Regions from separate parts of the Cupriavidus sp. HE11 genome, predicted to be linked through region 1. Evidence: predicted binding sites of a transcription regulator. Region 1 holds the regulator's gene; the other holds the start of a gene.

Region 1 (5,685 bases):
AACTTGGGCGTCCAGTGCCGCGATATAGGCCGGATGATCATGAAAGTGCTTGATCAACCGCAATTCCGGCTGGTTGCGCCAGCCGCCCAGTACCCGGAACAGCTCGTCGAAGGCGGTGGCCGTGGTGGTGCCCGAGAACTGCGGATAGAGCGGCAGCACCAGGATCTGCTCGGTGCCCTGCCGGCGCAGCGCTTCCATGACCGAGCCGATCGACGGATTGCCGTAGCGCATGGCGCAGGCCACGGTCACGTCATGCCCCAGCTTCTGCATCAGCAGTTGCAGCGCATGCGCCTGGCGCTCGGTGTGGACCAGTAGCGGCGATCCGGTCATATGCGCCTCGCGCAGCCAGATCGACTCGTATTTCATGGCCGACGCCCGCGAACGGAACGGCAGGATTAGCCCATGCAGGATAGGCAGCCAGGCCAGGCGCGGGATTTCCACCACGCGCGGATCGGACAGGAACGCCTTCAGGTAGCGGCCCACCGCCTTGGGCGTGGGGGCATCGGGGGTGCCGAGGTTGATCAGCAGGATCGCGGTGCGCGGCGGCTGGCCGTGCTGGTATGCCGGTTCAGGCGAAAACGTCATGGGGTTTCGGTTTCTGATGCCGGGGCGCTGGCAATCGGGAATTCGGTCTGGAAAGTGGAATGGTAGCCGGCCGGCGGTGTCCGGCCCGTAGAGGACAGACACCGGCACCGCATCAGGAGTTCTGGCTCAGCGCGCTGGACAGCAGCCTGGCCGTGATGTCGACGATCGGGATCACCCGCTCGTAGGCCATGCGGGTCGGGCCGATCACGCCCAGCGTGCCAACGATCTGGCCATCCACCTCGTAGGGCGCCGTGATGACGGCCATGTCTTCCAGCGGCACGAGCTGGCTCTCGCCGCCAATGAAGATCTGCACGCCCTGGGCGTGGCTGGACACGTCCAGCAGCTGCAGCAGACTGGTCTTGTGCTCGAACACGTCGAAGAGCCGGCGCAGCTTGTCCATGCTCGACGACAGGTCTTCCACTTCCAGCAGGCGGCGTTCGCCCGAGATGAACACCTGCTCGACGTTGTCCTCGGCCATGGCGTTGCTGCCGGCCTCCACCGCCGCCTGCATCAGCGACGACATGTCGCGCCGAAGCGCCTGCAGTTCACCACGCAGGTGGTCGCGCACGGCGTTGAAGCTCATGCCTGCATAGTGGGTGTTGAAGAAGTTGGCGGCCTCGATCAGCTGGGCCGGCGTATAGGACAGCTCGGTCTGGATGATGCGGTTCTGCACGTCGCCTTCGGGGCTGACGATGATCAGCAGGATGCGCTTGTCCGACAGCCGCATGAATTCCACCTGCCGGAACGCCTGGGCGCGCCGTGGCGTCATCACCACGCCGGCAAAGCGCGACAGGTTCGACAGCGTATGGGCGGCCGCCGTGATCATGCGCTGCGGGCCCAGCTGCTGGCTTGCCATCTGGCCCTGGATCTGGTCCTTCAGGTCGGCCAGCTCGGCGCTCAGGCCCGGCGGGCCTTCCAGCGGGCGCGCGGTCAGCATGGTGTCGACGAACAGCCGGTAGCCACGGGGCGTGGGAATGCGGCCTGCCGACGTATGCGGGCTGGCAATGAATCCCATTTCCTCGAGGTCCGACATCACATTGCGGATGGTGGCCGGCGACAGGTCCAGACCCGAGTACTTCGACAGGGTCCGCGAGCCCACGGGCTGCCCTTCGGCGATGTAGCGCTCGATCAGGGTCTTGAGCAGCGTTTTAGAACGTTCGTCCATGATGCTGGGGATTTTAATCAAAACTGGCCCGTTCGGGCGCCGCCGCACGTGTTTGACCCGACGATTGGTGCGGGCGACGGGTGCGCCGGGCGCCTTTCCGGCGGCGCCGGGCCGAAGCTGGCAATGGTCATGCCGGTATGTTCTAATCCCGCCATGTCTGCCCCCTCAAAGCCCAGCGCCGCGCGCGCTCCGTTCAAGACTGTCGCCCTGGTGGGCAGGCACTCGACCGCCGGTATCGAAGGCCCGCTGGAGGAACTTGCGTCCTGCATATCCCGCAACGGCCAGGATGTGGTGTTCGAGCGCGAGACGGCCATGGCGACGGGGCTGACCGGCTACCCGGTGCTGAGCCCCGAGGAAATCGGCCGCGAGGCCGACGTGGCCGTGGTGCTGGGGGGCGATGGCACGCTGCTGGGCCTGGCCCGCCAGCTGGCCGGCCACAACGTGCCGGTGATCGGCGTCAATCACGGCCGGCTGGGCTTCATGACCGACATCCCGCTCGAGGACGTCACCCGGACACTGCCCGAAATGCTGGCCGGCCGCTACGAGGCCGAATCGCGCATGCTGCTGGAATCGCGCGTGATCCGCGACGATGCCGTCATTTTCTCGGCGCTGGCGTTCAATGACGTGGTGGTGAACCGGTCGGGCATCTCGGGCATGGTCGAACTGGCCGTCTCGGTCGACGGCTATTTCATGTACAACCAGCGTTCGGACGGCCTGATCGTGTCCACGCCCACCGGCTCCACCGCCTATGCGCTGGCCGCGGGCGGCCCGATCCTGCATCCCACGCTGTCGGGGCTGGTGCTGGTGCCGATTGCCCCGCATGCGCTGTCGAACCGGCCGATCGTGCTGCCGCACGATGCCGAGGTCACGATCGAGGTGGCCAGTGCGCGCGATGTCAGCGTCAACTTCGACATGCAGTCGCTGGCGTCGCTGCTGCCGGGCGACCGGATCGTCGTGCGGCGCTCGGCCAAGACCGTCAACCTGCTGCACCCGCTGGGCTACAACTACTACGCCACGCTGCGCAAGAAGCTGCACTGGCACGAGTACCCGACCGAAGACAACCGGCTCTGAGCCTGCCCTTCCCCGTTTCCGCCTGACGCCACCTACCGCTCAAGATGCTGCGCAGCCTGTCCATCCGCGATTTCGTCATCGTCGATACGCTCGACCTCGACTTCTCGGCCGGCTTCACCGTGTTCACCGGCGAAACCGGCGCCGGCAAGTCGATCCTGATCGATGCGCTGGCGCTGGTGCTGGGCGAGCGCGCCGATGCCGGCGTGGTCCGTGAAGGCGCGGCCCGCGCCAGCATCAGCGCCACTTTCCTGACGCATCCCGCGCTGGACGCCTGGCTGGCGGAGCGCGAACTCGCCGGCGACGACGATACCGTGCTGCTGCGCCGCACCGTCGACGCTTCGGGCCGCGGCAAGGCATTCATCAATGGCGCCGCCGCCACGCTGGCCCAGCTGCGCGAAGTGGGCGACCAGCTTGTCGACATCCATGGCCAGCACGCACACCAGCAACTGCTGCGCCCGGACGCCCAGCGCCACCTGTTCGACGCCCATGCCGGGCTGACCGAGCAGGCCGGCGCCGTGGCGGAGTCCTGGCGCGCCTGGCGTGCCGCACGCACGCAGCGCGAGGCGGTGGAACACCAGTCGCGCGAAATGCAGCTCGAACGCGAACGGCTCGAATGGCAGGTAGGCGAGCTTGAAAAGCTGGCGCCGCAGGCCGGCGAGTGGGACGAAATCCAGTCCGAATACAACCGCCTGTCGCATGCGGCCAGCCTGATCGACGGCAGCCGCGCGGCGCTGGACGCGCTGTCCGAATCCGATGGCGCCGTGGCATCGGTGCTCAACGGCGTGGTTCATCGCCTGCAGCAACTGGCCGACGTCGACCCGGGCCTGCGCGACGTGCTGGCCGCGCTGGAACCGGCGCTGGTGCAGGTTGACGAGGCCGCCCATTCGCTGACCCGTTACGTCGACCGGCTCGAACTGGACCCCGAGCGGCTACAGGCCGTGGAAGAACGGATGCAGGCGCTGCACACCACGGCACGCAAATACCGGCTGCCGCCGGAGCAATTGCCCGATGAACTGCTGGCCCGCAGGCAGCAGCTCGACGACCTGCAGGCCGCCCAGGACATCAACAAGGTGCTGGCCCGTGAAGCCGCGGCGCGTGCCGCCTACCTGACGCTGGCCCAGCATCTGTCGGCTGCCCGCAAGGTGGCCGCCACCGCACTGTCAGCCGCCGTCACCGATGCCATGCAGGGGTTGTCGATGGCCGGCGGCACATTTGCGGTGGCCCTGAATCCGCTGGACGAAGGTCAGAGCCATGGGCTGGAACAGGTGGAATTCCTGGTCGCCGGCCATGCGGGCGTCAGTGCACGGCCGCTGGCGCGCGTGGCATCGGGCGGCGAACTGGCCCGTATCAGCCTGGCGATCTCGGTGATCACCAGCGAGGCCGCGCCCACCCCGACACTGATCTTCGACGAAGTCGATACCGGCATCGGCGGCGCGGTGGCCGAGGTGGTAGGCCGCCGTCTGCAGGAACTGGGCCGTTCGCGCCAGGTGCTGTGCGTCACGCATTTGCCGCAGGTGGCCGCGCAGGCTGGCGCCCATCTGCTGGTCAGCAAGGAAAGCAAGACCGACAAGGCCGGCGCGGTCACGCGTTCGCGCATCCGCCTGCTGGATACCGAGGGCCGCGTCAACGAGACCGCGCGCATGCTTGGCGGTGCCACGGTGACTGCCACGACGGTGCAACACGCCGAAGAGATGCTGGCCCAGGGTGCCCGCGCCACCGCGCAGGCGGCCAATGCGCCGCGCGAAGGCGGGGGCAGGAAGCCTCGCCGCGCTGCGGGCTGAGCCCTGCGCTCCCGGCCGGCACCCATGCAAACAAGGACAGGAGTTTCAAACCGATGACCCATGGCAAGCTGCCATCGACCCGCCGCACGATTGCCGGACCGGTTGCCGATCCGATCGCCCGACCGCCTGTCGGCCGATTCACCCGCCACCTGGCCGCCTCCGCGCTGGTGGCGCTGGGCCTGACCGCGCTGACCGCCTTGTCGGGCTGCGCTTCGGAATCGAAATCGTTCGCCCCGCCGCGCGGCAGCATTACCGACGACCGGGCCATCGGCGACATCCTGGTGAAATTCACGCCACCGGAGGTGACCATGTCCGAGGATGCCGGCAAGCTGCTGGCCGAGGTGCAGGGTCCGGTGCGCTATATCGTCAAGCGGCCGATGTCGGGCGGTGCCTGGCTCGTGACGGCGATCACGGCGTCGGCCGACGTCACGCTGGCGCAGGCCGTGGCTACGTTGCAGGCGGCACCGCGCGTGGAATCCGCCACGGCCGACCGCATGCTGCGGCCGCATCGCACCAAGCCGGTCGGCCGCGACATGCCGAACCCGTAAGCCCAAAGCCCAAGGCATCCGGCGCGAAAAGCAACCCATACTGATCTATCAGCAGTTCGCATCAAACGTTCTCCACAGGAGTCCAGATGTCGCACGCAACGCTGAAGTCCCGCAAAGGCTCAATCGCGCCGGTATTGCTGGCGATGGCGGCCAGCGCCCTGCTTGGCCTGCCCGGCATCTCCCACGCCGATGCCGCCATGTCGCAGGCATCGTCGCCGGTGTCTTCGTCGGCGTCTTCGTCGACTTCGGCGCCCGCCTCGGCCATCTCCTCCACGGTACGGCCGGCACCACGCTACACCGGCAACTACATCGTGCGGTGGCGCGACGGCAGCCAGAGCACCGACACCAGCGCCGACACCGCGCGCATGCGCCGCGTGGAATCCACGACCGGGCTGGCGCTGTCGGTCAGGCGCCCGATGGCCAACGCCATGCAGTTGCTGACGGTCAAGGACAGGCGTGGCGACGATCCGGAAACCGTCGCCAGGCGGCTGCGGCAGGACCCGCGCGTGGCTGACGCCGTACCCGACCGCTGGCT
Region 2 (5,685 bases), 370 kb from region 1:
CGGTGGCCAAGCTGCAGGTTGAAGGCGCCCTTGCCGTCGAACGTGGTGGACAGGCCAAAGCCGAACAGCAGGAACTGCGGGCCCCATGATTTTTCCTGCGCCTCCACCTTGAGCACCGAACGGCCGTTCTCGGTCACCAGTTCCTGCGTCACGCTTTCGAAGTCGCCGCTGGTCGACAACTGCGTCAGGTCGTGGTTGACGGCGGCCGTGTCATAGCGGTCGCCTTCGCGCACGCGCAGGTACTTCCGCACGTACGATGCCGGGATACGGCCCGAGGTATGGACCTCGATGGCATCGACGCGGTGCGGCTCCATGGCGGCCACGTGCGTGGCGCGCGCCGCGATGTACTGGTCCCATGCCTCGCGCGGCAGGGCCAGCGCGGCCAGCCGGGGCGCGATGGCGGTGGCGGACGCGTAGCCGAGCCCGATGCCGTCGCCGGCGTGCGAGAAATCGGCGAAGGACAGCTTGCCCAGGTCGGGCTCCAGCAGCACGTCGCGCGGCCCCAGCAGCGACTTTTGCGTTGCCACGTTCTGGTTGGTCAGGATCGTCACCATCTGCTGCGTGACCGCGGCGGGGGAGTCGAGCGTGGCCGGATCGTCGAGCGGGGTGGCCACATTGACGGCGATCACGATGTCGGCGCCCATGTCGCGCGCCATCTGCACCGGCAGGTTGCTGACCAGGCCGCCATCGATCAGCGTGCGCCCGTTCACCGCGAACGGCGCGAACAGACCGGGCACGGCGGCGCTGGCGCGGATGGCGCGGGGCAGCGAGCCGTGGTCCAGCACCACGGGCGCACCGGTGCCAAGGTCGGTGGCGATCGTCCGGAAAGGCACCGGCAGCGTGTTGAAGTCGACATCGCCGGGCCATGCCGACGTCCAGTCCTGCAGCAGGGTCAGCAGCTTGTTGCCCTGTACCAGCCCGATCGGCAGCTTGACGCCGTCCTTGCCCACCCCGGCCGAGATGCCGATCGGATACTGGAAACTGTCTTCCCGCAGCGTCTGTGGCAGTTGCGCGCGTTCGTTGCGGTCGAACACGATGTCGCTGAGATTGACCCGGGACAGCCGGGTCTCAAGCTCGTCGGCCCCGATGCCGCTCGCGTACAGCCCGCCGACCACCGCCCCCATGCTGGTCGCGGCGATGCAGTCCACGGGCACGTGCATCTGTTCCAGGGCCTTGAGCACGCCAATATGGGCGTAGCCCCGCGCGCCACCGCCGGACAGCACCAGGCCGATGCGCGGCCGGGCAGCCGGGGTGCCGGGGGCACCATTGGCCGCTTCGGCGCCGCAGGCCGCGAGGGCGTGCTGCCAGGACAACAGGCCGATCAGGAACAGACCGAACAGGACCGCCCACCCTGGCGGGGCACGGCGCGGCGCATTGGGTTGGCGAAACATGACGGTGACTTCGGAAAAGGCGGACGGCGGTGGCGAACCCGTCTGCCAACGTGGCAGCGGGACTTTTCGTGGACATTGTCAGGGGGAAGGGCGCAGAAGTGGCGATCTGGCCGGCCGGCGAGAAAAAAATCGCTGCATACGGGAAAACCCCCATTCAGCCCGCGTCTTGAAAACGCAATACCCCGTCCCTATAATTAGCACTCGCTGGGGGAGAGTGCTAACAGTCAGTTGGCGCCCCGCCCCTGCGGTATACCCGAAAACCTGATGGCCGTTGCCGGCTGGCGTTGATCGCCTCGACAATCGGCCATTTTGTGAATCAAAACTCACTTTTTTGTATTTAGGAGTCCGTATGAACCTGCGTCCTCTGCACGACCGTGTGATCGTGAAGCGTCTGGACAATGAAACCAAGACCGCGTCCGGCATCGTGATTCCCGACAATGCAGCCGAGAAGCCGGATCAAGGCGAAGTGCTCGCCATTGGCCCGGGCAAGAAGGATGACAAGGGCAACAACATTGCCCTCGACGTGAAGGTGGGTGACCGCGTGCTGTTCGGCAAGTATGCCGGCCAGGGCGTGAAGGTGGATGGCCAGGAACTGCTGGTCATGCGCGAAGAAGACATCATGGCTGTCGTCAACAAGTAATCGACGCCTGTCTCACCAGACAAAACCCCAGATTCCTGAACGTCCCGCCATGCGCGCGGGGCGATCTATCCAGATTCGGAGATTCAAGACATGGCAGCAAAAGACGTAGTGTTCGGCGACGCCGCACGTGCCAAGATGGTTGAAGGCGTGAACATTCTCGCCAACGCAGTGAAGGTGACGCTGGGCCCGAAGGGTCGCAACGTGGTGCTGGAGCGCAGCTTCGGCGGCCCGACCGTGACCAAGGACGGTGTGTCCGTGGCCAAGGAAATCGAGCTGAAGGACAAGCTGCAGAACATGGGCGCCCAGATGGTCAAGGAAGTGGCTTCCAAGACCAGCGACAACGCCGGTGACGGTACCACCACCGCTACCGTTCTGGCCCAGTCGATCGTCCGCGAAGGCATGAAGTTCGTGGCCGCCGGCATGAACCCGATGGACCTGAAGCGCGGTATCGACAAGGCTGTCGGTTCGGCCGTGGAAGAGCTGAAGAAGCTGAGCAAGCCGACCACGACCAGCAAGGAAATCGCCCAGGTTGGCGCGATCTCGGCAAACAGCGACGCCTCGATCGGCGAGCGCATCGCCGAAGCCATGGACAAGGTCGGCAAGGAAGGCGTGATCACGGTTGAAGACGGCAAGTCGCTGGCCGACGAGCTGGAAGTCGTGGAAGGCATGCAGTTCGACCGCGGCTACCTGTCGCCGTACTTCATCAACAACCCGGAAAAGCAGGTTGTTCAGCTGGACAGCCCGTTCGTTCTGCTGTTCGACAAGAAGGTCTCGAACATTCGTGACCTGCTGCCGGTGCTGGAGCAAGTGGCCAAGGCTGGCCGCCCGCTGCTGATCATCGCCGAAGACGTGGAAGGCGAAGCCCTGGCCACGCTGGTGGTGAACAACATCCGTGGCATCCTGAAGACCGCCGCCGTGAAGGCTCCGGGCTTCGGCGACCGCCGCAAGGCCATGCTGGAAGACATCGCCATCCTGACGGGCGGCACGGTGATCGCCGAGGAAATCGGCCTGACGCTGGAAAAGGCCACGCTGCAGGACCTGGGCCAGGCCAAGCGCATCGAGATCGGCAAGGAAAACACCATCATCATCGACGGCGCTGGTGACGCATCGGCGATCGAAGGCCGCGTGAAGCAGATCCGTGCCCAGATCGAAGAAGCCACTTCGGACTACGACCGTGAAAAGCTGCAAGAGCGCGTGGCCAAGCTGGCCGGCGGTGTTGCCGTGATCAAGGTTGGCGCTGCCACCGAAGTCGAAATGAAGGAAAAGAAGGCCCGCGTGGAAGATGCACTGCACGCCACCCGCGCTGCCGTGGAAGAAGGTATCGTCCCCGGCGGCGGTGTGGCCCTGCTGCGCGCCCGCGCTGCCATCTCGGGTCTGCAAGGTGAAAACCCGGACCAGAACGCCGGTATCAAGATCGTGCTGCGCGCCATGGAAGAGCCGCTGCGCCAGATCGTGCTGAACGCTGGTGAAGAAGCTTCGGTCGTGGTGGCCAAGGTCATCGAAGGCAAGGGTAACTACGGTTACAACGCTGCCTCGGGCGAGTACGGCGACCTGGTGGAAATGGGCGTGCTGGACCCGACCAAGGTGACCCGCACCGCGCTGCAGAACGCTGCTTCGGTGGCTTCGCTGATGCTGACGACCGACTGCGCCGTTGCCGAAACGCCGAAGGAAGAGTCGGCTCCGGCAATGCCGGGCGGCATGGGCGGCATGGGCGGCATGGACGGCATGATGTAAATCACGCCGGACTGCCGGGCCAGACGGCCTGACTGTCAAGAAACCCCCGAGGGCTCGCGCCCTCGGGGGTTTTTGTTTGTGGGGCTGGCGCAGGGCAGGGCGGCGAGGGCGCTGCGGATCGGCCGTCTCAGACTTCCACGACCTTGCCCCAGTCGAACACGGGGTTCTCGGGCACGCCGGTGCGGCGCGAGATATAGCCGCGCGGATTGCAGACCACGCGCGTGTCGTCGATCCAGTAGTCGAAGCTGGTGTGCGTATGGCCGTGGATCCAGAGATCGGCCTGGGCCACGAGATCGGGGCGCCGCGAAATAAAGCCGGCGGAGACGATGTCGTGGGCGTAGCGCGCGTCGAGGCTGCCGAGGTCGGGCCCGTGATGGGTGACGACCACGGTCGTGCCGTCGAACGGCTGGGCCAACGTGTCGGCCAGCCAGGCGGTGGCGGCGCGATGGCGCGCCAGCGCGTCGGCCGGCGTGTACGGGCGCGGCTGGCCGTCGTCGCCTGAGGTGGCGATCAGGCGATGGTCGAGCATCACCTTGGCGCAGGCGGCCATGGCTTCGTCGATACGGTTCTCGCCGTACAGCGCGTAGTCGGTCCACCAGGTGGTGCCGATCACGCGCACCGGGCCGCCCGGTGCGTCGGCAAACGCCGCCACCGTGCCATTGAGCAGCGTCACATTGCCGGATGCGGCGGCGCCTTCGGCCATTTGCTGGTCCACGGGGTCGAATGCGCTTTCGTAGTATTCGTGATTGCCGGGGATGTAGAGCACGGGGCTATCGAATGTACGGGCCGCCCAGTCGATGCCGTCGCGGCCGTTGGCGATGTCGCCGGCCAGGATCGTCAGATCGGCGCTGCAGCCGGGGACATCTTCCGGCATGTGGTGTTCGATGTGGAGATCGCTCAGGATGCGGATTTTCATGTGGCGGCCCCCCGTATCGGCATACGGGCGAGGATTGATCTGCAAGCATTCTTAAAGAAGACCTGCGCCCCGGTCAAGCCGCACGGCGATATGTGGCGCAACGCCGTCGCGCCAAGCAGAAAAGCCCGGACCATGTCCGGGCAAGACTGTCTTCCTGGTATTGCACCAGGACGGGACAGCCGGGGGAACCGCTATGACAATGCGCCTGTCGGGATGGCGTTAGTTGCCGCCCGTCATGGTGGGTAGCAGGACCCGGTAGATCTGGATGAACGCGGGCCCAAGCAGGACCAGCAGCAGCGTGGGGAAGATTGTGAATATCAGCGGGAACAGCAGCTTGAGCGCGATCTTGGCGGCCTGTTCCTCCGCGCGCATGCGGCGCTTGGTCCGGAGCATGTCCGACAGCACGCGCAAGGACTCGCCCAGGCTGGTACCGAAGCGATCGGCCTGGATCAGCATCGATGCGAACTTGTCGACGTCCTCGACGCCCGTGCGCAGCGAAAGATTGCTGAGTGCCTTCTCCTTCGAAAACCCCGAGCGCAGTTCCAGCAGCATCAGTTGCAGCTCATCGGCCAGCACCGGGCAACGCAGCGCCAGCTCGTCGGCCACGCGCATCAGCGCGGCGTCGAGCCCGAGGCCGGCTTCCACGCAGACGGTCAGCAGGTCGATGACGTCGGGGAATTCCTCGAACACCGTCCTCTGGCGCGTGGCCACCTTGCGCGACAGCACCACGTTCGGGACGTAGTAGCCGATGGCGGCCAGCACCGCCAGCATCGCGAACATCGCACTCTCTTGCTGGAATGCCGGGGTGCTGGCCGTTGCCACCAGGCCCAGCATCGGCAGCGCGACCGCCAGCAGCGTCTTGGCGGCAAAGTACAGCGGCGCGGCACTGGCGTTGCGCCAGCCGGCATTCATGAAGCGTACGCGCAGCTGCGAATTTTCCCAGCCCTCCTTGGGCAGCGACAGTCGCGAGACGGGCTGCGCCCATCGCACGAGCGTCTCGATCA

What was found. Region 1 encodes HrcA, which represses chaperone genes, less so after heat shock. Its sites were predicted from a motif close to TTAGCACTCNNNNNNNNNGAGTGCTAA; they were not measured.
Region 2: a site for HrcA is predicted at 1,586-1,612, ahead of groES (co-chaperone GroES). Genes of this name have one in related genera too.

The regions. Positions count from the first base shown of each region.
Region 1 is NZ_CP184464.1:3,025,866-3,031,550, reverse strand. It holds gene hemH (ferrochelatase) at 1-585, opposite strand, end outside; gene hrcA (heat-inducible transcriptional repressor HrcA) at 698-1,750, opposite strand; gene ACOABP_RS14040 (NAD kinase) at 1,904-2,821, shown strand; gene recN (DNA repair protein RecN) at 2,866-4,602, shown strand; gene ACOABP_RS14030 (hypothetical protein) at 4,656-5,150, shown strand; gene mprA (MprA protease, GlyGly-CTERM protein-sorting domain-containing form) at 5,237-5,685, shown strand, end outside.
Region 2 is NZ_CP184464.1:2,658,060-2,663,744, forward strand. It holds gene ACOABP_RS12290 (patatin-like phospholipase family protein) at 1-1,391, opposite strand, end outside; gene groES (co-chaperone GroES) at 1,741-2,031, shown strand; gene groL (chaperonin GroEL) at 2,122-3,765, shown strand; gene ACOABP_RS12305 (metallophosphoesterase) at 3,893-4,681, opposite strand; gene ACOABP_RS12310 (type II secretion system F family protein) at 4,901-5,685, opposite strand, start outside.